Regions from separate parts of the Nonomuraea sp. NPDC048892 genome, predicted to be linked through region 1. Evidence: riboswitches for the same ligand, from Rfam matches in the RefSeq annotation. Region 1 holds a riboswitch; each other region holds the start of a gene.
What was found. A riboswitch is a leader RNA that binds a small molecule or an ion and turns the genes downstream of it on or off. The one in region 1 is predicted to bind cyclic di-AMP.
Positions count from the first base shown of each region.

Region 2: another riboswitch for cyclic di-AMP. It lies ahead of AB0C28_RS00035 (C40 family peptidase); the one in region 1 lies ahead of AB0C28_RS06085 (CHAP domain-containing protein).
Region 3: another riboswitch for cyclic di-AMP. It lies ahead of AB0C28_RS39880 (hypothetical protein); the one in region 1 lies ahead of AB0C28_RS06085 (CHAP domain-containing protein).
Region 4: another riboswitch for cyclic di-AMP. It lies ahead of AB0C28_RS25440 (C40 family peptidase); the one in region 1 lies ahead of AB0C28_RS06085 (CHAP domain-containing protein).

Region 1 is NZ_JBEZFZ010000002.1:123,920-129,633, forward strand. It holds gene AB0C28_RS06080 (hypothetical protein) at 1-396, opposite strand, end outside; gene AB0C28_RS06085 (CHAP domain-containing protein) at 917-1,618, opposite strand; cyclic di-AMP (ydaO/yuaA leader) riboswitch at 1,631-1,767, opposite strand; gene AB0C28_RS06090 (Gfo/Idh/MocA family oxidoreductase) at 1,885-2,838, opposite strand; gene AB0C28_RS06095 (aldo/keto reductase) at 2,936-3,757, opposite strand; gene AB0C28_RS06100 (hypothetical protein) at 3,856-4,800, shown strand; gene AB0C28_RS06105 (DUF6716 putative glycosyltransferase) at 4,803-5,714, shown strand, end outside.
Region 2 is NZ_JBEZFZ010000001.1:5,367-11,080, reverse strand. It holds gene AB0C28_RS00055 (hypothetical protein) at 1-64, opposite strand, end outside; gene lysX (bifunctional lysylphosphatidylglycerol synthetase/lysine--tRNA ligase LysX) at 213-1,694, shown strand; gene AB0C28_RS00045 (hypothetical protein) at 2,302-2,502, opposite strand; gene AB0C28_RS00040 (LuxR C-terminal-related transcriptional regulator) at 2,648-2,860, shown strand; gene AB0C28_RS00035 (C40 family peptidase) at 2,907-3,950, opposite strand; cyclic di-AMP (ydaO/yuaA leader) riboswitch at 3,956-4,105, opposite strand; gene AB0C28_RS00030 (amino-acid N-acetyltransferase) at 4,386-4,955, shown strand; gene AB0C28_RS00025 (hypothetical protein) at 4,966-5,714, opposite strand, start outside.
Region 3 is NZ_JBEZFZ010000017.1:200,501-206,214, forward strand. It holds gene AB0C28_RS39865 (PP2C family protein-serine/threonine phosphatase) at 1-124, shown strand, start outside; gene AB0C28_RS39870 (response regulator transcription factor) at 269-868, opposite strand; gene AB0C28_RS39875 (site-2 protease family protein) at 1,021-2,325, shown strand; gene AB0C28_RS39880 (hypothetical protein) at 2,394-3,350, opposite strand; cyclic di-AMP (ydaO/yuaA leader) riboswitch at 3,356-3,497, opposite strand; gene galT (galactose-1-phosphate uridylyltransferase) at 3,566-4,645, opposite strand; gene AB0C28_RS39890 (DeoR/GlpR family DNA-binding transcription regulator) at 4,642-5,421, opposite strand.
Region 4 is NZ_JBEZFZ010000007.1:297,144-302,857, forward strand. It holds gene AB0C28_RS25425 (phosphotransferase family protein) at 1-381, opposite strand, end outside; gene AB0C28_RS25430 (NYN domain-containing protein) at 526-1,848, shown strand; gene AB0C28_RS25435 (C40 family peptidase) at 1,932-2,906, shown strand; cyclic di-AMP (ydaO/yuaA leader) riboswitch at 3,442-3,607, shown strand; gene AB0C28_RS25440 (C40 family peptidase) at 3,681-4,202, shown strand; gene AB0C28_RS25445 (hypothetical protein) at 4,489-5,388, shown strand; gene AB0C28_RS25450 (M48 family metallopeptidase) at 5,400-5,714, shown strand, end outside.

The DNA.
Region 1 (5,714 bases):
GTGGTCGCCGACGGGTAGACGTCTGTTGCCCGAGCACAGGCTCGTGCTCAGTTCTGAGCCTCGGGTACGGGCGAACACCAGGTAGCGAGCGCCTTCCACGAACTTGTACCCGCAGGCCGGCCCCTGCGCCTTGGTGAAGACCTCGAACTCGGCGGTCGGCGCGCCCTTGTAGACGTGGTCGGCACGGAGGCTGGCGGTGACGGAGCCGCCGTTCAGCATCGATTCGCCCACGCGGACGTCCGTGACGGTAGCGGAGAAGACGGCCGTCGCCGCGCTGACCTGTTGTCGTGGCGTGAGCATCGCACACGAGCAGCCCGAAGCGGCGGTCACCGGACCGGCGGTGACCAGGAACAGGACTGTCGCGATGGAGAACGCCGCGAGCACACGCATCATCATGCCTTGATGACGTACGGCGGACGTGATCGGTTCGACCGGTCCTATCCGGGTCTCGCTCTGTCCGGTGCAGCGGCGTCCCCATACGCGTCTTCGGGCCATGATGTGCGCTGGGAGCGATTGGCTGCGGAGGAGTCCTGTTGAGCGAGACAGTGCCGGTGATCTCCGGTGACGCGATGTTCTGGGCTTATGACGTGGCGCTCGCGGTTCTCTTCATCGAAACCGCCCGAGTCGGGGCGGAGGAGCCGGTGGATCTTCGGCCCTCGTGGTGGCCGGAGTTGGAGCAGGATCTCCGCACGCACGCGTTGGCCGGCAGCAGTTCCGCGGTCCTGCTGGACGGTTTCAGCGAGGATCGGCGGCAGGTGCTCCTGCGCTGCGTCGTGGAGGCGGCTCGACGGATCGAGGCTCGCGGTGGCGTACCTCTCGCTCCGGCTGGGCCCGGGAGCCCCCGAGCGGGGCCCGTACCTCCGGAAAGGCGCGAGCGCGCGCCCCCTCGTGGGGCGCGCGCTCGTGGGTGGGTTTGTCAGGCGGCGTAGTCCGGGTAGCCGTAGCCGACGACCTGCGACTTCGGACGGACGCGCTCCTCGACCCGGCCGTTGCCGGTGTTGCCTTCGATCGTGGAGATGGTGCCGTTCTGGTTGTCCTTCAGGACGAAGCCGACGTGCTGGATGTCGCTGAGGGACTTGCCGCCCTTCCAGGAGAAGAAGACCACGGCGCCGGGCTTGGCGACGTCGCCGAAGCGGTGGTTGGCCCGGAACCACTTGGCGTGGGCGACGGTGTAGGCATCCCAGCCGACCTGCGGGCGGGCGCCGGTCTGCTCGCCGACCCAGGAGACGAACATCGAGCACCAGGCGGCGTTCAGGTACGCGTTGCGGTTGCCGCCGTCGCGGGCCACGGTTTCGGCGGCGCGCTTCGAGTTGGCGTACCACTGCTGGTACTTGGTGCCGCCGCCGGAGGCGTTCTCGGAGGTGCCGATCTGGGCCTTGGCCACGGACAGGACCTGGTCGGCCGTGACGTTGACCTTGGTCTCTTCGCTCCTGTCACCGGCCTTGTGGGCGGCGGTGGCGGAGTCCGGGTGCCTGGCGGCGGTGGCCGCGGCTACTCCGGTCGCGGTGTCGGCGTTGGCCGCGAGAGGGGCGCCGAGGGCGGAGGCCAGGATGGCTCCGCCCAGGAGGGCGCGGGTGATGCCGGTTTTGGGCGCAGCAGTAAGACGGTACTTGGCCATCGAGGGGGTTACTCCTTGCTTCCATGCCGCTTACCGGGTTAGCTGACGGGTTCGGGCGTGGAAGCTGCCCTACGGCACCGGAGTGCCGATTCACCCCAAGGACATGGGTCCCCGGTTCCGTACGAAGACGGATTCAGCGGTCACAGGACGATCCTGTGATCTTTCGTGCGATGGTCAGACATAGCCGGACAAACCGGGCGTATGCCTCAAGGTGCCTCATAAGGTAATACATGAGGCAAGAGGATTACAAATCCATAAAAGCGCAGTCAGGTGAGTTGTCTGCGCGCGTCGGCCAGAAGTCCCATCATGGCAAGGGATTCGTCAAGCGGCATGATCGAGGATTCGGTCCTGCCTTCGGCCGTGGCGGCACGGACTTCGCGAAGCTCCCCGGCGTATCCGTTGTCCGCCGGATCGAGAACGTGCTCTTCCGGCTCCATGGAGGGCCCGGTGAGGAGGATCCGCTTCGGCGCCCAGAACGGCGCCGGGATGTCCGCCCGCATCTGAGTACCCACAACACTGGCCATGTTCGGGTAATTCCCCAGCAACGAGGCCGCCACGAGAGCGTGCCGTCCGCCGGGGTAGAGCAACGTGCCGGCCGCCTCCGCGTCCACCCCGGTCGGGGCCAGGGAGCCGGTGAAGCTCAGGCCCGAGGGCGTGCCGAGGAGCAGCTGAGCCAGGCTGAACGGGTAGATCCCCAGGTCGAGCAGGGCGCCGCCACCCAGCTCCGGCGCCCACAGGCGATGCGCGGGATCGTACGGGGCGGCGAAGCCGAAGGTGGCCTGCACCGAGCGGAGCTCGCCGAAGCGCGGATCGGCCGCGATCTGCTGGATGAGGGGGTTGAACCGCATCCACATCGCTTCCATCAGGAACACGCCCGCCTCGCGCGCCAGCCGCACCATCTTCTCGGCGTCGTCCATGGTGGCCGCCAGCGGCTTCTCGCAGAGCACGGCCTTACCGGCGGCGATGGCGGCCTCGGCCACCTGGAGGTGCTGGGCGTGCGGGGTGGCCACGTAGACGGCGTCGATCGCCGGATCGGCGCACAGTTGCTCGTAGGAGCCGTAGGCCGACTCCGCCTCCAGCGTCGAGGCCAGAGCCTGCGCTCTGGCCAGATCTCGTGAGCCGACGGCGCCCACCCGCATGCCCGGTTCGGCGGCTATGGCCGCCCCCACCGTACGCGCGATGCCGCCGGTCGCCGCTATTCCCCAGGTGAATTCTCGCACGCCGCAGATCGTACAGGAAAGGTAAAAATATGGTTATGTGGGGATAAATCGGGACACCCCGAAAACCTCTCCCGTCACAAAGGCGGTGAACCGCCCGTCACGCCACGTTGAACGTGTCAGGATCCGGCCCGATGCGCTGCCCCCTGTTCATCGCCCCGATGGCCGCCATCGTCTCCGGGTCGAGAATGAAGTCGAACACGTCGATGTTCTCCTTGATCCGCGCCGGCGTGACCGACTTCGGGATGACCACGTTCCCGAGCTGCAGGTGCCACCGCAGCACGATCTGCGCCGGCGTCCTGCCGCACTTGTCCGACAGCATCGTCAGCGCCGGATCGGTGAGCAGCCCCTTGCCCTGCCCGAGCGGGCTCCACGCCTCGGTGAGGATGCCGTTGGCCTCGTGGAAGGCGCGCAGCTCCCGCTGCTGCAGGTACGGGTGCAGCTCGATCTGATTGATGGCCGGCGTGATGTCGGTCTCGTCCATGAGCCGGGTGAGCGTGGCGACGGTGAAGTTCGACACGCCGATGGCCCTGACGCGCCCGTCGCGGTAGATCCGCTCCAGAGCCTTCCACGCCTGGACGTACTTGTCCTGCCGCGGCACCGGCCAGTGGATGAGGTAGAGGTCGATGTGATCGAGCCCCAGCCGGGTCAGGCTCTCGTCGAAGGCGGCCTCGGCGCGGTCGTGGTCGCCGTTCCACAGCTTGGTGGTGACGAACACCTTCTCGCGCGGCAGCCCGCTCGCGCGGACGGCCCGGCCCACTCCTTCCTCGTTGCCGTAGGCGGCGGCCGTGTCGATGTGGCGGTAGCCGGTCTGGAGCGCGATGGCGACCGCCTGCTCGGCCTCGTCGGCCGGCACCTGGAAGACGCCGTACCCGAGCTGCGGGATCTGCACGCCGTCCGTGTTGAGCAAGAGCGAGTTCATACTCTCCATTGTTCATACCGCGTTCCTGCGGGCTTAAGGCGGTGGGGCTAGCTTGAAGCGGTCGTGAACGGCCCATCACCCCGCTGGGAGGGCAAGGAGTGGTCGAACAGGCGTCGGCCTGGGTGGAGTCCCCGCTCCAGATGCTGTGCGCCGTCGAGGCCCACCACGCCGGGCTGCTCGGCCCCGCGACGGCCGTCGTGCCCCGCGCGGGCCTGCGGCCGCTGAAGGCCACGCGGCGTGAGCTGCGCGCGCTGGGGCTGCCCGACGGCCTCGAACTGGCCGAGCCGCGCGAGCGCATGCCGAGACGCGTGCAGGCGGTCGGGGACGCCTTCTCCGGACGGGTGCAACTGCGCTGGCTCACCTCCGGCCCTGGCCGCATCGTCATCGTGGATGACGGCCTGGCCACGCTGCGGCTGCTGGAGCTGCTGGCGGCGGGCCCGCACCGGCCGCTGCTGCGCGCCCGCGCCCGTTCCACGAATGTGCGCGCCCTGCTCGGGCTGGCCGCCGCGGTGCGGCTGCGGCTGAGCGAGGTGGCGGTGTTCACCGCGCTGCCCGTGGACGAACGGCTCGAAGCGGCCGTCCGCCGCGCCGGCGTCGATCTCGTGCGCCACGACTTCGCCTGGCTGCGTGCCCAGCCGCCGAGCGCCGAAGGACCGGCCGAGCGCACGGTCGTGCTCGGCACCTCGCTGGTCCGCAACGGCCTCGTGCACCGCGACCACTACCTGCGCTGGCTGACCGACCTGGCCACCCGCGAGCCCCTGGCCTACTACCCGCACCGCCGCGAGGACCCCGTGGACGTCGCGCTGATCCGGGAGCGTCCCGGCATCACCGTCCACGACGCCGGCGCGCCGGCCGAGCTGACGCTGCGCGGCCTGGACCCCGGCCAGCGCGTGCTCAGCCTGCCCTCGACCGCGATCACCTCGCTGCGGGTGCTGCTCAGCCCGCGCGGCGTCGCCGTCGAGCCCGTGGACGTACCCGATGACTGGTGGACCAGCAGGGCGGCTCCCGCCCTGCGCTCGCATTTGACAGGAGTGTCCGGTTGAGAGTGCTGGCGGTCGCCGACTCCGACTCGTATCTGAAATGGGCGGCCTGCCTGCTCGGTGACCTGCCCGAGGGCTGCGTGACGGAGCTGGTCGTGGTGCGCACGCCGATCGCGCCCTCGCCCGAGCAGATCGCCGCGGCCGTGCGCGGCACGCGGGGCGAGGGGCGGAGCGGCAGGCGGGGAGGCGGGCCGGACGAGGGGCAGGACGAGGGGCAGGACGAGGGGCAGGGCGGCGGGCGGCCGCCGGTGTTGTCGGCGCGCTCCGTGCGGCGGCTGGCCGAGCGCACCAGGCCCGACGTGATCCTCGTCGCCTGTACGGGCCCGGTGGTCGACGTGCTGGTGGCCGAGGTGCTCGGCGGGCTGCGCCCGCGGCCGGTGTTCGTCAGCGGCCTGCCCGGCATCTCGGTGCCCGCCACCGAGAAGGCGTGGCTGTTCCGCAGCGGCTGTGACCTGTTCGTGGTGCACAGCGAGCGGGAGGTGGCCGAGTTCGCCGCGATCGCCGGCCGGCTCGGCGGGGGAGGGGCGGTGGGGCTGGCCCGGCTGCCGTTCCTGCGTCCCGAGGCGGGCACGGGCAGCGGGAACCGGGTGGTGTTCGCCACCCAGGCCAAGGTGCCGCGCGAGCGGGAGCGGCGCGAGCGGATCCTGCTGTCGCTGGCCGAGCTGGCCGAACACCGGCCCGACCTCGACGTGGTGGTCAAGCTGCGCGCGCTGGAGGGCGAGCGGCAGACGCACAACGAGCGCCACCACTACCAGCGGCTGTGGCGGGAGATGGGCGAGCCGGGCCGGCTGACGTTCGCCGCCGGGTCCATGCAGGAGCAGCTGGAACGGGCGGCCGGGTTCGTCACGGTGAGCTCGACGGCGGCGCTGGAGGCCATCGCCATGGGCGTGCCGTCGCTGGTGCTGCGCGACTTCGGC
Region 2 (5,714 bases), on a different contig from region 1:
GCGCCAGGGCCAGAGCGCTGGTCGCGGCGACGGCGGCGAGGCCGGTCGCGATCTTCTTGAACATCTCGTCTCCTTGAGCTCCCCTCGGGCCGGCTCTTTGCCGGCACCCCCCTTCGAGCTCGTGAGACATTGATAGGCGCGGGGCCTTGCAGAAAGTCTGCAGCAGACCGACGAGCCCTTGCAGTTCGCCATATCCCCTACCCTTTGATGTTGTGAGCGACGAACTTCCCGAGCAGATGCGCATCCGGAGGGAGAAGCTCGACCGCCTTCGCAGCGAGGGCGTCGATCCTTACCCGGTGAACTTCCCACGTACGGCGACCAACGCCGAGGTCAGGGAGAAATACGAGGGCCTTGAGCCCGACACCGCGACCGGCGACCGGGTCGCCGTCGCGGGGCGCGTCATGCTCAACCGTGTGGGCGGCAAGCTCTGTTTCGCCACGCTTCGCGACGGCGGCGCCGACCTCCAGGTGATGATCTCGCTCGACAAGGTCGGCGAGGAGTCCCTGGCCGCCTGGAAGCGTGACGTCGACCTGGGCGACCACGTGGGCGTCAGCGGCGAGGTCATCACCTCGCGCAGGGGCGAGCTGTCGATCCTGGCCGAGAGCTGGCAGATCACCTCCAAGTGCCTGCGCCCGCTGCCGGAGAAGCACGTCGGCCTCACCGACCCCGAGGCGCGGGTGCGTCAGCGCTACGTCGACCTCATCGTCAACGACGAGGCCAGGACGATGGCGCGGGTACGCAGCGCCACGGTGCGCGCGGTGCGCGACTTCTGGCACGAAGAGGGCTATCTAGAGGTCGAGACGCCGATGCTGCAGCCGATCCACGGCGGCGCGACGGCCCGGCCGTTCAAGACCCACATCAACGCCTACGACATGGAGCTCTACCTTCGCATCGCGATCGAGCTCTACCTCAAGCGGCTCGTGGTGGGCGGCATCGAGAAGGTCTTCGAGATCAACCGCAACTTCCGCAACGAAGGCGCCGACTCGACGCACAACCCCGAGTTCACCATGATCGAGGCGTACGGCACCTACCTCGACTACAACGACATGGCCGACCTCACCCAGCGGATGTACCAGAAGGCCGTGGTGGCCGCCCTGGACACCACGGTGGTCGTCCACGACGGCAAGGAGATCGACCTCGGCCTGCCCGAGTGGCCGCGCATCACCCTCTACGGCGCGGTGTCGCAGGCCGTGGGCGAGGAGATCACCACCTCCACCACCCTGGAGGAGCTGCGCAAGCTGGCCGACCGGCGCGAGATCCACTGGGACCCGAAGTGGGGCTCGGGCAAGATCGTGCAGGAGCTGTTCGAGGCGCTGGTCGAGCACACGCTGGTCCAGCCCACGTTCGTGATGGACTATCCGCTGGAGACGTCCCCGCTGGCCCGCAACCACCGCGACGACCCGCTGCTGACCGAGAAGTGGGACCTGATCGGCTTCGGCACCGAGCTGGGCACCGCCTACTCCGAGCTCAACGACCCGATCGAGCAGCGGCGCCGGCTGGTGGAGCAGTCGCTGCTGGCGGCCGGGGGCGACCCCGAGGCCATGCAGGTCGACGAGGACTTCTTGCAGGCGCTCGAATACGCCATGCCGCCCACAGGGGGCATGGGCGCCGGCATCGACCGGATGATCATGGCGTTCACCGGCAGGAACATTCGCGAGACGATCCTGTTCCCGCTGGTCAAGCCCACCCACTGAGTCACGGTCACCCGGCGCGGCCCCGTCGGGCCGCGCCGGGCCTTGCCCGGGATCGAACCGGCCCCGCCCGGGTGCGCACCGGTCCCGCCCCGGTGCGCCGGGGTGCGCCTGGCCTCAGCCGTCGGCGATGAGGCCGACTCGGGCTCTCAGCTCCCGCACTCTCGTCACGGCGTAGTCGTGAAACTCCCTTCCGGCCCGCCCGGTTCCCGGCCCGAGCGCCGCTGTAAGCATCGGGTCAAGGCGCGCGCCAGGATCTCACTACGGCCGCGGCTCCGTTCGTGATCCTCCGCAGGCGCTCCGAGCGGTTCGCTGATCGTCGTGTCCGGAAGTGACCACGCCGGAGCGGACCCGAGAGCGGGCTCGCCGGGCGGAGCGGCGAGCAGGTCGCCGGTGATCACCTCCAGGCGCGGGCTCGGACGCCGGCACCTGCGGAAAGTGACGCCCTGATCACCAGGGCGCGCGGCCAGGTGCGCTCCTGCGGGTCCGTCCGTACGAGCGGCCCGGCCTGCTGACCTGGGCCTGTGCCGGCCATGGGCGCGGTGCCGCGACCGCAGCGCGGATCGCGGAGCGGCAGGGTGCGGAGGACGTGCGTGGTGGCTGCGAGTGATCAGACGCGCGTGCGGAACAAAGCGGTCCAGGCGCGAAGATCGCGATGACGGGGATAAGGATCACGCAGAAATTCGCCGTCGAATGGATCAAAACCCAGCACGTCCACCGCGTTCGTCATTGCGGATCCGGCCTGCGCGGAAGGCTCGATGACTTCGCGTATCGCCCGACGATCATTAGCGACATATCGCGAGTGCGTCATATATATCGGATCATGTCAATAGCGCTCGTCAAGAGCTCGGATTGTCATGCTTGACGACCTTTCCAGGATGCGTTTAACGTCTGCGAGGAGCGACTTCGGCCCACTTGAGAGGCCCAAGTTCAGCTGTTGGGGGGGAGGGCTCCCGATGGATGTGCTCACTGAAGGCGTCGAGCTGAGTCATGCCGATCTTGCGTTGCTGTCGGAGCTGGCCAAGGGAGTCACGGTTGACCGGGTGGGCAGACGTCTGGACATCAGCGGTCGTACCGTACGTCGGCGATTGCGCGGCATCTGCGACCGCATCGGCGTGGCCACGGCGATCGAGGCCGTGGCCTGGGCGGCCCGCCGCCAGCTGATCTAGCGGCGGGCACGTCTGGCGACAGCGCCGGCGAGCCGTGGGCAGGGGCTCAGTCGGCGATGCGTACGGCGCCGGCGAACGGCCGGTTGGCGATCGAGGCGATGCGCACCACGTCACCGGTCCGCGGCGCGTGCACCATCATGCCGCCGCCGAGATAGATGCCGACGTGGTGCAGGTCGCTGTAGAAGAACACCAGGTCGCCCGGCCGCATCTGCTCGCGCGGGATGTGCCGGCCCGCCGTCCACTGGCTGCCGGTGTAGTGGGGCAGTGAGATGCCCACCCTCTGGTAGGCGGCCATGACCAGACCGGAGCAGTCGAAGGAGCTCGGCCCCTCGGCGCCCCAGACGTACGGCTTGAGCTGCTGTGTGAGCGCCCAGCGCGCGGCCTGGGCGGCCTTGCCGGCGCCGACGATCGGCAGGTCGACGCGGGTCGCGCGGGTGCCGGGCCGCCCGGCCTCGCCCAGCGCCCGGCTGAACAGGTTGCTCTCGACCTTGGTGACCAGCTTGGTGATCTTGTCGCGCTTGCCGCCCAGCTCGTTGACGAGCTGCTCGACCTCGTCGATGCGCGCCTTGGCGCCGGCCCTGGCCCGCTCGGCGGCCGCCCTGGCCTTGGTGACCTGGTTGACCGCCTCGCCCTGCTGCTGCTCCAGCACGTACGTGGTGGCGGCGCGGTCGAGGAAGGTGTCGGGGTCCTTGGAGGTGGTGAACGCCAGCACCCGGCCCAGGCCGCCCGTGATGTAGGCGTTCTCGGCGAGCATGGCGGCCTTGGCCCGCTTGGCGGCGAGATCGGCCTCACTGGTGGCCAGGGTCTTCTTCGCGGCCTCTGCGGCCTTCTTGGCGGTCTTGAGCTTCTCCCGCTGGCCGTTGTACTGCTCGCTCAGCGTCTCGATCTCGGTGTGCATCTTCTCGACCCGCTTGGCCAGCTCCTTGAGCGAGGGCTTGGGATCGGCGGACGCCGAGGCGACGGGGATCGCGAGGAGGACCGCGGCGATCGTGAGACTCACCACACCGAAGCGGTGTGGCCGCCGAGGTCGTTCCGGAGGGCGGGCGTGCTTGCCCGCCGTCTTCCCCCCACCGTCGTGCGTGCGCTTCACCAACGAGCTCCTCTCATGGACGCCTACCGGGTTAGCTGACGGGTTCGGGCCGGAGCAGCCCTACCGAACGATTCGGATTCACCCCAGTGGTGACGATGGGGGTCGTCACCGGCGGGTCCCCGGCTTCCCTCACGGGAATTGGGCGTGTCCCTCACGTTGTGACACGTGGGGGACATCGTCGCAGGACACTAATGCACTCCGGGTTCGTGCTCAACCAGAACTGCCGAGTCTGTAGAGGTTTCACAACCGAAGGGTCACAAGGTGATCTCGTGGTCACTCGTACAGAAGCGACTTTATGTCCCCTTTGCCCTTGCTTCCGCCGCAGCCGCGAGGTCGGCGCCAGGGACGCGCCCATATGACCGGGTCATGTAACAGGATGGGCCGGGACATGGCAGTTAGGGCCGAGCCGTAATGACATCTGTACTCTGGAGAGCCATGGAGCAGGTGGCCGAACTGACGATGCCCGAGACCGCGGTGGTGGTCCGGCGTGCCCGCACGCCGGATGTGCGCACGGTCAGGAGGCTAGTGGACACCTACGCGGGCGCGGGCCCGCGGCTCCTGGAGAAGGCCACAGTGACCCTGTACGAAGACGTGCAGGAGTTCTGGGTGGCCGAGCGGGGCGGGCAGGTAGTCGGCTGCGGCGCGCTCCACGTGCTGTGGGAGGACCTCGCGGAGGTCCGCACCGTGGCCGTGGATCCCGAGTGCCGGGGCATGGGCGTCGGCCATCGGATCGTCTCGGCGCTGATACAGCAGGCGACGGATCTGGGTCTGCGGCGTGTATTCTGTCTAACTTTTGAGGTCGATTTCTTCGCGAGACTCGGGTTCCGCCCGATACAGGGCACCCCCGTCTCACCCGAGGTGTACGCCGAACTTCTCGCCTCCTACGACGAGGGCGTGGCGGAGTTCCTCGACCTGGAACACGTCAAACCGAACACCCTGGGCAACACCCGCATGCTGCTCCATCTGACATCGGGTGACGCGGACCTTGACCAGATGGAAAGGTGATTGTTGATACCTATGTCGATACGTTGGGCAGCACAGGCATGTGTCCTGACACGTGCCACATGCGCACTCGAAGCGAGGTGACACGGTGAGCACCGGACAGCCGCCGTATCCACAGGACGACTCCGGAGAAAACTCTGCCCCCGGCACCCCTTACGGGCAGCAGAACTCGGGCCGCCACCCCGGCGAGCCCGACCCCGACGTCACTGTGGTCGGCTACCGGGCGGACGACGCCTATGGGCAGCAGCCCCAGTACGGCCAGCAGCAGGGCTACGGACAGCAGCAGCAGTCCCAGCCCGGCTACGGCCAGCAGGGCTACGGCCAGCAGCAGCAATACGGCCAGCAGCCCCAGTACGGTCAGCAGCAGGGCTACGGACAGCAGCAGCAGTCCCAGCCCGGCTACGGCCAGCAGGGCTATGGCCAGCAGGACTACGGTCAGCAGCAGCAGTCTCAGCCTGACTACGGTCAGCAGGCTCAGTACGGGCAGCAGGGCTACGGCCAGCAGCCTCAGTCGGGTCAGCAGCCGCAGTACGGTCAGCAGCAGCAGTCGCAGCCGGGCTATGGCCAGCAGGACTACGGTCAGCAGCAGGGCTATGGACAGCAGCAGCAGTCTCAGCCTGACTACGGTCAGCAGGCTCAGTACGGGCAGCAGGGCTACGGCCAGCAGCCTCAGTCGGGTCAGCAGCCCCAGTACGGTCAGCAGCAGCAGTCGCAACCCGGCTACGGCCAGCAGGACTACGGTCAGCAGCAGGGTTACGGCCA
Region 3 (5,714 bases), on a different contig from region 1:
GCTGCTCGGCGAGGCCGAGCGGCTGCTGCCCTCGGGCTTCCGCGACGGCGCCAGGGCGCTGGTCAACGCCATGGCCTCGGGGCACAACGACGACTGCGCGCTGGTGCTCATCTGGCGTCCCTGAGCCGCCGACCCATGACCTTTTACACGGTGCGGTCGTGACGGCGTTCACTGGCAGCGGGTGCGTGCGGCTGGCAGGCTCTACGTGTTCGGGTCCCGGCGGAGCGGCGCGGCTCCACCGGGTCCCGTCACAGGCTTGAGCTCCCGTCTACAGCCAGCCGGAGTCGCTGGCGATGCGTACCGCGTCGAGCCGGTTTCGTGCTCCCGTCTTGCACATGATGCGCGACAGATGATTGCGTACGGTCCCCACCGACAGGAACAGCTCGTCGGCGATCTCCGTCGAACGAGCCCCGCCCGCGGCGGCCCGCAGCACGTCGAGCTCCCGCCGGGTCAGCGGGTTGGTCGCGCACTGGAGGGCGGCCACGGCGAGCTCGGCCTCGATGGCCCGCCGCCCGGCCGCCACCTGCCGGATGCCCTCGGCCAGCCGCTCAGGCGGCACACACAGGCTCATGAAGCCCAATGCGGCGCCGGCCAGGGCCTCACGCACCTGCGCGGGATTGGGCGCGGCCGACAGCAGCAGCACCCCGCACCCCGGCACCTGCTCGGCCAGCGAATCCGCCGCCGCGGGCTCCCCGGGCAGGTCGAGATCGACCACGGCCACGTCGGCCGCGGCGGCCCGCGCCGCGTTCACCACCTCCTGAGCGTGCCCGGCCTCGGCGACGACCCGCAGGCCAGGCTCGGCCGCCAGGGTGACGAGCAGGCCACGGCGCACCAAGGGCAGGTGCTCGGCGATCAGTATGCGGATCAAGACGTCCCCCTCCGTCGTCTCCCAGCGTGATCGCTTGATCGCGCACTGTCAATGCCCGTCGGAACCGGTAAGCCGTACGGTGTGGCGAGTTCGACTACTCTGGGGCTGTCGGACCCTTCGTCTGTCCTGTCGTCTGCCGGGAGCACACCTCGATGAACTGGCTCTACGTCGTGGGGATCATCCTCTTCCTCCTCGGGCTGATGGTCTCCATCGCGCTGCACGAGCTCGGCCACCTGGTGCCGGCCAAGATCTTCGGCGTGAGGGTGACCCAGTACATGGTGGGTTTCGGCTCCACGGCGTGGTCGCGGCGCAAGGGCGAGACCGAATACGGCATCAAGTGGATCCCGTTCGGCGGCTACATCCGCATGATCGGCATGCTCCCGCCGCGCCCCGGCGACGAGCCGGGCAAGCTCAGGAGCACCGCCACAGGCCCTTGGCAGGGCCTGATCGAGTCGGCCCGCGACGCCGCGCAGGAAGAGGTGCGGCCGGGCGACGAAGATCGCGTCTTCTACCGCAAGAAGTGGTGGCAGAAGGTCATCATCATGTCCGGCGGCCCGGCCATGAACTTCGTGCTCGCGTTCGTCTTCTTCAGCATCCTGCTGGTCGGCATCGGCCTGCCCGCCTGGGCCCCGGTCGTCTCGCCCGAGACCCACACCTGCGTGATCCCGATCTCCGAGCAGCGCGCCCAGTGCGCGCCCGGCGACAAGCTGACGCCCGCCGCCCAGGCCGGCATGAAGCCCGGTGACCGCATGGTCTCCTTCGACGGCCAGAAGATCGGCTCCTGGGACGACGCCACCCGCCTGATCCGCTCCCACGGCCCCGGCCCGGTGCAGCTCGGCATCGAGCGCGACGGCAAGCCGATGACGCTCAGCGTCACGCTCATCGCGCAGGACCGGCCCAACCTCGAAGACCCCGAGAAGATCGACAAGAACGTCGGCTTCCTCGGCGTGCTGCCCACCGAGGTCATGGAGAAGCAGAGCCTCGGCCAGGTCGTCGGCTACATGGGCGAGCTGACCGCCCGGGTGGCGGGCTCGCTGCTCAACCTGCCGGAGAAGATGGTCGGCGTCTGGCACGCGGCCTTCTCCGGCGACGAGCGCGACCCCGAGGGCCCGGTGGGCGTGGTCGGCGCGGGCCGCATGGGCGGCGAGATCCTCGCCTCCGACCTGTCCACCGAGAAGAAGATCGCCATCTTCGTCAACCTGCTGGCCGGCTTCAACCTGGCGATCGGCATGTTCAACCTCATCCCGCTGCTGCCGCTCGACGGCGGTCACGTCGCCGGGGGCCTGTGGGAGGGCATCAAGCGGGCGTACGCCAAGGTCATGAAGCGGCCGGAGCCGGCCTACGTCGACATCGCCAAGGTGCTGCCGCTGACGTACGCGCTCGCGATCGTGATGATGATCATGGCAGGTCTGCTCGTCTACGCCGACCTGGTCAACCCGCTCACGCTGACCAACTGACGCCCCCTGAACATGACGCGGGGCCCGTGCCGTCTCCTCGGCAGGGGCCCCGTTCGGCTTTCTCGGCGTCAGTTCATCGAGATGTGCACGTGGTCGAAGTGGTTCTCGGTGATGCTGCCGCGGTTCGACATCGTCCGCCAGCCCGACCCGTGGTTGATCCGCTGCTTCCAGATCACGTACTTGACGCCCAGCTTGCCCTTGTTCGCCAGCGCCCAGTCCGCCAGCCGGTCGCCGAGGACGTTGTTGGCCGCCGACGGCATCGAGCCGCCCGTGCTCATCATGAAGTCGCAGGCCCGGCCCAGCGGGTGCTCGCCGCTCGCGCCCGCGCGGAAGCAGCCCACGGAGAACGGCAGCGCGAAGTTCTTGGCCACCTGGGCCTTCATCAGCCGTGTCCGCGGGGTGATGTGGTCGGGGCCTGACGGCAGCTGCGGTGCCCACGAACCGTCGGAGTTGCGGCCCGTCGCGAACGGCACCAGGTCCTTGAGCTTGTCCTCGATGTCGTCGATGACCTTCTCGGCGTCGTCGCGCTGACTGTCCACCTCGGCCGCGTCGGCCTTGATCCTGGTCGTCAGGGCGGCGGCCTCCTTGCTGGCCTTCTCCTTGTCGTCCTTGGCCTTGGCCACGCTCTGCACGACCGCCTGCTGCTCAGCCGTCAGCTGTTCGAGCAGGGCGGCGCTGCTGCCGCGCTCGGGGGTCATGAGGAAGGGGAGCGAAGGATCGGCGTTCTGGTAACGCAGGCGGGCGATCTCGGCGACCCGCTGCTCGGCCGTGGCCAGCGCCTGCTCGGCGGTGGCCAGCCTGGCCTTGGCCGCCTCGGCGGCCTGCTGGGCCTTGGCCAGCTCGACGCGCTTGAGGTTGTACTTCTCGATGAGCTTGTCGACCTTGGTGTTGAGCTGTTTGAGCTGCGCCCGGAGCTTCGCCTCCGAGGGTTTGGGGGCCGCGGACGCCGGTATCGCCGGAAGGACGGCGACGGCGGCGGCGGTGATCAGACCGATGGCAAGAGTCGCGGGGGACGAAGCCGCCACGTAGGTGTTCCTCTCCCTCTGCCGGCCGGGTTAGCTGACGGGTTCGGGCATGGGAGTGCGCCCTACCACAGAAGCGGATTCACCCCAGGTGCGGTTTCGGGTCCCCGGCTCCCGGGCCACGCGCCCGGGATTAGGCAAGCGACGGCTGTTATGGCCGGTGCTTATGGGGATATTAGTGGTAGATCCCGAGTCATGCGACCTTAAGTGGAAATCAATTAGTGATCTACTTGTGATCGAAGCATGCGCGCCGCCTCCTCCGGCAGCACGTCGTTGACGAAGGCGCCCATCGCCGACTCCGAGCCGGCCAGGAACTTCAGCTTGTTCGGCGCCCGCCGGATGCTGAACAGCTCCAGGTGCAGGTAGGCCAGCTCCCTGTCCTGGCGTACGGGCGCCTGATGCCAGGCCGAGATGTACGGCATCACCACGCCGAACAGCCCGTCGAAGGCCCGCAGCACCGAGGTGTAGAGGGGGGCGAACGCCGCCCGCTCCTCCTCCGTGAGCGCCGCCAGGTCCGGCACCTGCCGGTGCGGATACACGTGCACCTCGAACGGCCAGCGCGCGGCGGCCGGCACGAACGCCGTCCACAACTCGTTGGCGGCCACCACCCGCGTCCCCGCCGCCCGCTCGGTGGCCAGCACGTCGGCGAACAGGTTGCCCGGCCCCCGATGGCGGGCAGCCGCGCCGAGCTGCAGCTTGGTCTTGGGCGTGACGTACGGGTAGGCGTAGATCTGGCCGTGCGGATGGGCGAGCGTGATGCCGATCTCCTCGCCCCGGTTCTCGAAGCAGAAGACCTGCTCCACGCCCTCGATCCCGGAGAGCTCGGCCGTACGGTCGGCCCACGCCTCCATGACCAGCTCCACCTGGGCGTCGGAGAGCCTGGAGAAGGAGGAGGAGTGGTCGGAGGTGAAGCACACCACCTCACACCTCCCCACGCCCGGACGGACCTCACTCAGCCCGCCCACCTCCTGATACGTCCCGAAATTTGTGGAGAAAGAGGGAAAGCGGTTCTCGAACACCACCACGTCGTAGTCGTAGGCCGGGATCTCCGTCGACCGCTCGTCCGACGACGGGCACAGCGGGCACTCCGACGTGCCGCCGGTCGGCAGGAACGTACGCGTCTGCCGGTGCCCCGCGACCGCGATCCACTCCTCGGTCAGCGGGTCGTAGCGCAGCTCTGAGGCCACCGGCCGGGGGTCGAGCGTCCGCCGGTCGATCGCGCTCCTGTCGGCGTCGTCCCGCCGGTCGAAGTAGATCAGCTCCCGGCCGTCGGCCAGATGGGTGATGGTGCGCTTCACTGCGAGCCCTCCGCGATGATCAATTGCCCGGCCCTTTCGGCCAGGTCGGTGCGTGCGTCCTCGGGCAGCCCCGCGTCGCTGATGACCACGTGGGCCTCGCTCAGCTCGGCGATGGTGCTGATGCCGACCGTGTTCCACTTCGTGTGGTCGGCCGGGACGACCAGCCTGGTCGCGGCCGTCACGAGCTCTCTGTCGGTCTCCGACTCCAGCAGGTTGGGCGTGGTGAACCCGGCCCGCACGCTCATCCCGTGCACGCCGAGGAAGAGCGTGTCGACGTGCAGACGGCGGATCGCCGCCACCGCGACCGGCCCCACCAGCGCGTCGGACGGCGTGCGCATCCCGCCGGTCAGCACCACGGTGCGGTCGGTGCGCGGGTTGCGGTGGAAGACCTCCGCGACCGGGATCGAATTGGTGATCACGGTCAGGTCGGGCACGCCGATCAGATGATGGGCCAGCGCCCACGTGGTCGTCCCCGCCGACAGCGCCACGGCCGTGCCAGGCCGGACCAGCCCCGCCGCCTGCCGCGCGATGGCCTCCTTCTCCTGCTGCTGGCGGGCGGACTTGGCGGTGAAGCCCGGCTCCTCGGTCGACCCGGGGCCGAGCGCGGTCGCGCCGCCGTGCACCTTCTCCAGCAGCCCGCGCTCGGCGAGCACCTCCAGGTCGCGGCGGATCGTCATGTCGGAGACGCCGAGCTCGCGTACGAGGTCGGCCACCCGGACGCCGCCGTGGCTGCGCACGCGTTCGAGAATCGCCTGCTGACGCTGCTGTGCGAGCACGCCCGCTCCTTCCAACAGATTCCACCAAATTATGACACGGAATTGTTGGGGAATGTTAGTTCGCCGGGGATGCTTGCGCTGGTCAGCGTGGGGAGAGACGTTGGGAACTCATGCCGTACCCGATCACCCTGTACCCGATCAGTGGGAGGCGAGCTCCATGGCCAGGCGCGCACGCAAGGGCAAGGCACGCAGGAAGAAGAAGGCGAACCACGGCAAGCGCCCTACCGCGCGATGACGGCCGGGTGGCCGCCGCCCTTCCCCTTCCGAGGCGGCCACCACGGCTCAGCTCCAGG
Region 4 (5,714 bases), on a different contig from region 1:
CGGCACCTCGCCGTCGGCCCGCTCCATGACGATGAACGGTGTGCCGAGCGGCCCTGGGTCCGGCTCGAACCATAGGGTGCGCGGCGCTGGGATCCCAGCTTTTTCCCTGGCCAGGCGCATGATGGCGAATTGGGACTCCAGGTCGTACGAGGGGAAGACGGGAACGGCTTCCCGAGCAGGTGCGAGCCTGGCCACGCAGCGTGTGGCGTGCCCGTTCCAGGTGGCGGTGAAGAACAGTGTCTCGCTCGACATGCCGTTCTCCGACGGCCTGGACATCTCGGACACCGTGGCGCTGTCGCCGACCTTGGACCGGAGCCACACGGTGGCGCGCCGGCGCAGTTCTTCCAGGTCACGGGTGGAGGTGCGCATCTGCTCCGTCACGACGGGCCTCCCGGATGGACATCTGCCCTTCGACAGTCGTATACCGCCTAGCAAGCGCTTGTCCATATAGGAGTGGTCGTTACGGTCAGGTACGCAACAGCCGTACCCTTGTCTGAAAGGGCATGTCACGAAGGGACAAGTGGGATGAGTTCAGCGGGTGAAGGCCTGTCTCGCCCGCTTCCCGAGCAGGTGCGGCTCAACGTGGTCGATCTGGCCTCTCAGGTCCTCGGGACGATGCCCGCTGCCTCCGTGCCGCCGCCCCTGCGCGGCATCGCCAAGTTCGAGTCCCGCAAACGGGCCAAACTCGGCAGCGCGCCCATCGCGGCGCAGCTGGAGAACGACAAGAAGTTCCGCGAGCTGGTCGCCGAGTCGGTGGCCGCAGGCTGGCCCGAGCTGGTCGCCTCGCTGGCCGAGGGCAACGTGCCGCCCGCCGCCGATCCCGTGCTCGTGGCCGCGGCGGCCTATCTCACCCGGCCGCCCGGCTGGGAGGAGATGATCGAGACCGCCCGCGCCGACCTGGAGCGCTCCGCCGTCGCGGCCGAGGGCTCGGAGCGCGAGGAGGTGGTGGCCCGGCTGCGCGAGCAGCTGGCCACGCAGAAGACCGCCGCCAAGGAGGAGGCCGACCGGCTGCGCGAGCAGATCAGGGCGGCCCGCGCCGAGAACTCCGACCTGCGCCGCAAGCTGCACGACGCCCGCGAGCGGGCGAAGGGCGCGGTGCGGCGCGCCGAGGAGATGGAGCAGGCCGCCGAGGAGGCCAGGCACGCCGCCAGCGCCGCGGGCAGCGCGGGCGAGTCCGAGCTGCGCCGGCTGCGCGAGCGGCTGGCCGACGTGGAGAAACAGCTCGAAGCCTCGCGCCGGGCCGCCCGCGAGGGCAGGAGCATCGAGGACGCCCGCGTACGCGTGCTGCTCGACGCGCTGCAGGACGCCTCGGCCGGGCTGCGCCGCGAGCTGGCCCTGCCCACCACGATCAGCCGGCCCGCCGACTCGGTCGCGGCGGTCACCGGCGAGCGCCCCGGCGTGCGCGGCGTCCCCGCGCGGGCCCTGGCCGACGACGACCCGCAGCTGCTCGACCAGCTGCTCGCCCTGCCCCAGGTGCACCTGATCATCGACGGCTACAACGTCACCAAGACCGGCTACGGCACCCTCACCCTCGCCGACCAGCGCAACCGGCTCATGACCGGGCTCGGCGGGCTGGTGGCGCAGACCAGGGTCGAGGTGACCGTGGTCTTCGACGGGGCCGAGCTCAACGCCCCCGTGCAGGTGGTGGCCCCTCGCGGCGTACGGGTGCTGTTCAGCGCCCCCGGGGAGATCGCCGACGACCTCATCCGCCAGCTCGTCCGCGCCGAACCGCCGGGCCGGGCCATCGCCGTGGTGTCGTCGGACCGCGAGGTCGCCGAGTCCGTCCGGCGGATGGGAGCCAGACCCGTTCCGTCGGGTTTGCTGCTGCGCAGGCTCGGTCGCGCCTAAGTTACGAAATGGCGGTTTAGTCGAACCACACCCGCCACTTCTGTACTATTTCGCCCCAGATATAATCCCTGGGAGGCGACAAAGTGAGGTTTGGCCGGGTGCCGGTGGCCACGGGTCTCGCGTTCGGGCTGATGCTGATCCCCATGGGGGCGGCCACAGCTGACCCCAAACCCACGCTCGCGCAGGCGAAGGCCAAGCTCGACAAGCTCAACGACAAGGCCGACAAGGTCGTCGACCGCTACAACACGGCGACCGAGCGCTACAAGAAGGCCAAGTCCACGTACGGCGAGCTCAACGCGAGCTACAAGCGCAAGCTGGCCACGGTCGCGGACCTGCGGGCCGAGGTCGTCGGCATGGCGGTCTCCAGCTACCAGGCCGGCAACGACGTCACCTCGTGGCCCGGCATCTTCGGCGCGCCCAACCCGCAGGACATGCTCGCCGGGCTGGCCCTGGCCGGGCAGGTCTCGCAGGAGAAGGCCGAGAAGCTGGCGGCCTTCGACCGGGAGAACCGGGGCCTGAAGGTCGAGCGGGGCAAGGCGCAGAAGGCGCTGCAGGACGCCGACAAGGAGCGCGACGGCGTCGAGAAGGAACGCGCGGAGATCCTCAAGCTGATCAAGGATCAGAAGAAGCTGCTGGAGAAGCTGGGGGCCTACAACCCGGGCAACCCCAACAGCGTGGGCCTGAAGTACACCGGCCCCGCCTCCGGCAGCGCGGCGGCGGTGCTGCGGTTCGCGTTCGCACAGGTGGGCAAGCCGTACCGGTTCGGTGCCACGGGGCCGAGCTCGTACGACTGCTCGGGGCTGACCCAGGCGGCCTGGCGGGCGGCCGGGGTCTCGCTGCCCCGTACGACGTGGCAGCAGTGGGCGTGGGGAGCCAACCGCAAGGTGGACCTCAAGTCGCTGCAGCCCGGTGACCTCATCTTCAGCGCGGGGCTCGGGCACGTCAGCATCTACGCGGGCAACGGGCAGATCGTGCACGCGCCGCAGACGGGTGACGTCGTCAAGGTGGTCAAGCTCTCGTCGTACGGCAGCACGCTGGTGGGGGCCGTGCGTCCGTAGCGCCGGTTTCCGATCCCGCCGTCCGGCCGCTCTCGGCCGGCGGCGGGATTTTTTCTGCCTCATCCTACTATGGATCATCGTTCGTGAGACGGAGTCGCGTTCTGGAATGCCTTGTGGCCTGTGTTGATGCCTACGGCCGCCGCCGTACATATCCGGAAATCTGCCGTGACCCTCCCTTAAGGCGGGCACAAGCCTCGGGAGCGCTCCCAGGTCCCGAACGCGTGATTTAAACGGGAAATCTGTGACATAAGCGACAACTTGGACCTGACAATCTTGGGCCCGCTCAAGTGTGAGCAGGGTCACACTTCCATAACATAACCTGGTGTTCCAGCAGGGGTTTCGAATCTGACAAAGTCCTCTGTCTGATCTTTACAGCCGGGCTCACGCTTTGCCGATCCTTGAACTTTCGGCGTAGCTTCTGGCGTCGTCGCGGTGCACAAGCCATGGCCCCGCGAACCCGCATCGGTCCCCTCTCGATGTGCGACAGATAGAAATCCGCCGGTCGTTCCCCGATATCCCCATGTCATTTCATCGGGGCTTCGACCTGCCGAATCCGTGCAGCCAGGAGGCACGGAGCCGGGGACCCAGCGATCCCACGTTTCCCCAGGGATCAGGGGTGAATCGGCGCGCTTATCGCGCCGTAGGGCGACTTCCAGGCCCGAATCCGTCAGCTAACCCGGTAGGCGTTCGTGGAAGACACAAGGAGAAATCCTGTCCAGCTCCCTGCATAACCCCCGTCTGTCCCGCCTTGCCCTGAGTGGCGTAGCGCTCACCATGACCGTGACGGCCGGAGGTTCCATCCTCCTTGCCCCAACGGCTCAGGCGGAGACGACGAGCGAATCGACCGTCACGACGGTGAAGGCGGAAACCACCGCCAAGACCTCGAAGAAGGTCACGGCCGCCCAGCGAAGGGCAGCCAAGGTCGCTCGGCAGCAAACGAAGGCCCGCAAGGCCGTCGCCGTGGCCAAGAACCAGATCGGTGACCCGTACCGATACGGAGCCACAGGACCTGGTTCGTTTGACTGCTCCGGTCTCGTCCAGTTCGCCTGGAAGAGAGCCGGAGTGAAGCTCCCGCGGGTGGCGAGCAGCCAGTTCGCCCGCATCAGGAACAAGATCTCCTGGCGGCGGTTGAAGCCCGGTGATCTCATGTTCTTCAACGGGCTCGGCCACGTCGGCATGTACGTCGGCAAGGGCAAGATGATCCACTCGCCTCGGACAGGCGAACGGGTGCGCATCGACAAGCTGGGCGGTTGGCGCCGGTCGTCATTCGTCGGCGCGGTCCGTCCCGGCATGTGAAGAAGCCCCGCCCGGATCCACGGAAAGCCTTCCCGGATCCGGACGGGGCTCTCGCACGTCCAAGGCGCCTCTCACACGTCCAGGGCCGCCCCCGGCCCGTCCCCGGCCCTCACGGCGCACCTACGGCCACCCGCGAGGCACGCCAGGGCACGTTCAGGATCCCCATGGCACGTCCGTGTCACCCTGTGGGGCCGGGCGGCCGGAACGGCGGTGTGGACCGGCCCGCGTGGGCGGCGGCGGATCGGCCGGGATGAAGTCCGTGCGGGTCCGGCTACGATCGGGCTTCGTGTCCGAGCAGGTGAGCCGACGAGCCGTGGTGGCCTGCCTGCTGCTCATCGCCTCCGGCGGCGCGCCGCTCCACGACTCCCCGATCCTTCCCCCGGAGGCGCGCGACCTCTGGCCGGGCCGCGGCACGGTGATCCGCCGCGGACGGCTCTCCACGGTCGTGGGCCCCGGCGACGGCAGCGGTGGCGGCAGCGGCGGTGAAGACGCCCGCGGCGCTGCAGGCGACGACAAGGGCGGCGGCAAGGACGGCGACGGCAGCGGTGGCGACGGGCTGGAGGAGCTGGCGGCGAGGGCCGACAGGGCCGGGCTCAGGGTCGCCCGGGTGCTCGGCCGGCCGGTGCGCCCGCTGGTGATCGTGCCGGACTCCGCCCGGGACGCCGCCCGCCTGGCGCGGGTGGCCCGGGTCGACGGGCTGGCCGCGCTGGCCGACGGCGGGCGCGTGATCGTCGTTCCCGAGCTCTTCGCCACCCTCACCCCCACCGGCAAGGACGTGGTGCTCGCCCACGAGCTTACCCACGTCACAGCGGGCACCGACGGGCTCCCGATCTGGCTGTACGAAGGGTTCGCCGACTACGTGGGCTACCGCGACGCCGGGCTGCCCGTGACGACCATCGCCGCCGAACTGGCCGCCGAGGTACGCGCGGGACGCCTGCCGGACGCGCTGCCCGGCCCCGCGGACTTCGCGGCGGACGGCCGGGACCCGGCGCGGCCGGCGCGCGCGTACCAGGAGGCGTGGCTGGCGTGTCGCTTCCTCGCCGACCGGTTCGGCGAGGAGACCCTGGTGAGGCTCTACCGCGCGGCCAGGACGACCGGCGCCGACCGGGCGCTCGCCGCGCGAGGACTCACGGCCGCCACACTGACGGCACGGTGGCGCGCGTACGTGCGGGATCAGCTCGGGTGAAGGGGAGCCAGATGAGCGAACGGCAGGACACGGAGGACTCACCGAGGCAGGACGAGCCCCCGGACGGCGCCACGACGGCGGTGACCGCCACGAACCCACCCGGCCCCGGCGACACCACCCCCGCCCCGGAACCCGCCCCAGGGCCCAGCCCAGGGTCTGGAGAGACGCGTGACAGGCCGGACGGAGGGGAGGAGGGAGCTGTGGGGGAGCGGGAGCCGGATTCCGACAGCGGCCTCAGGCGGCCGGCGGCGATCACGCTCGTGCTGCTCGGCCTCGCCGTCCTGGCCGTGGCCGTGTTCAGCACGCCGTGGCAGGCGCTGATCGGC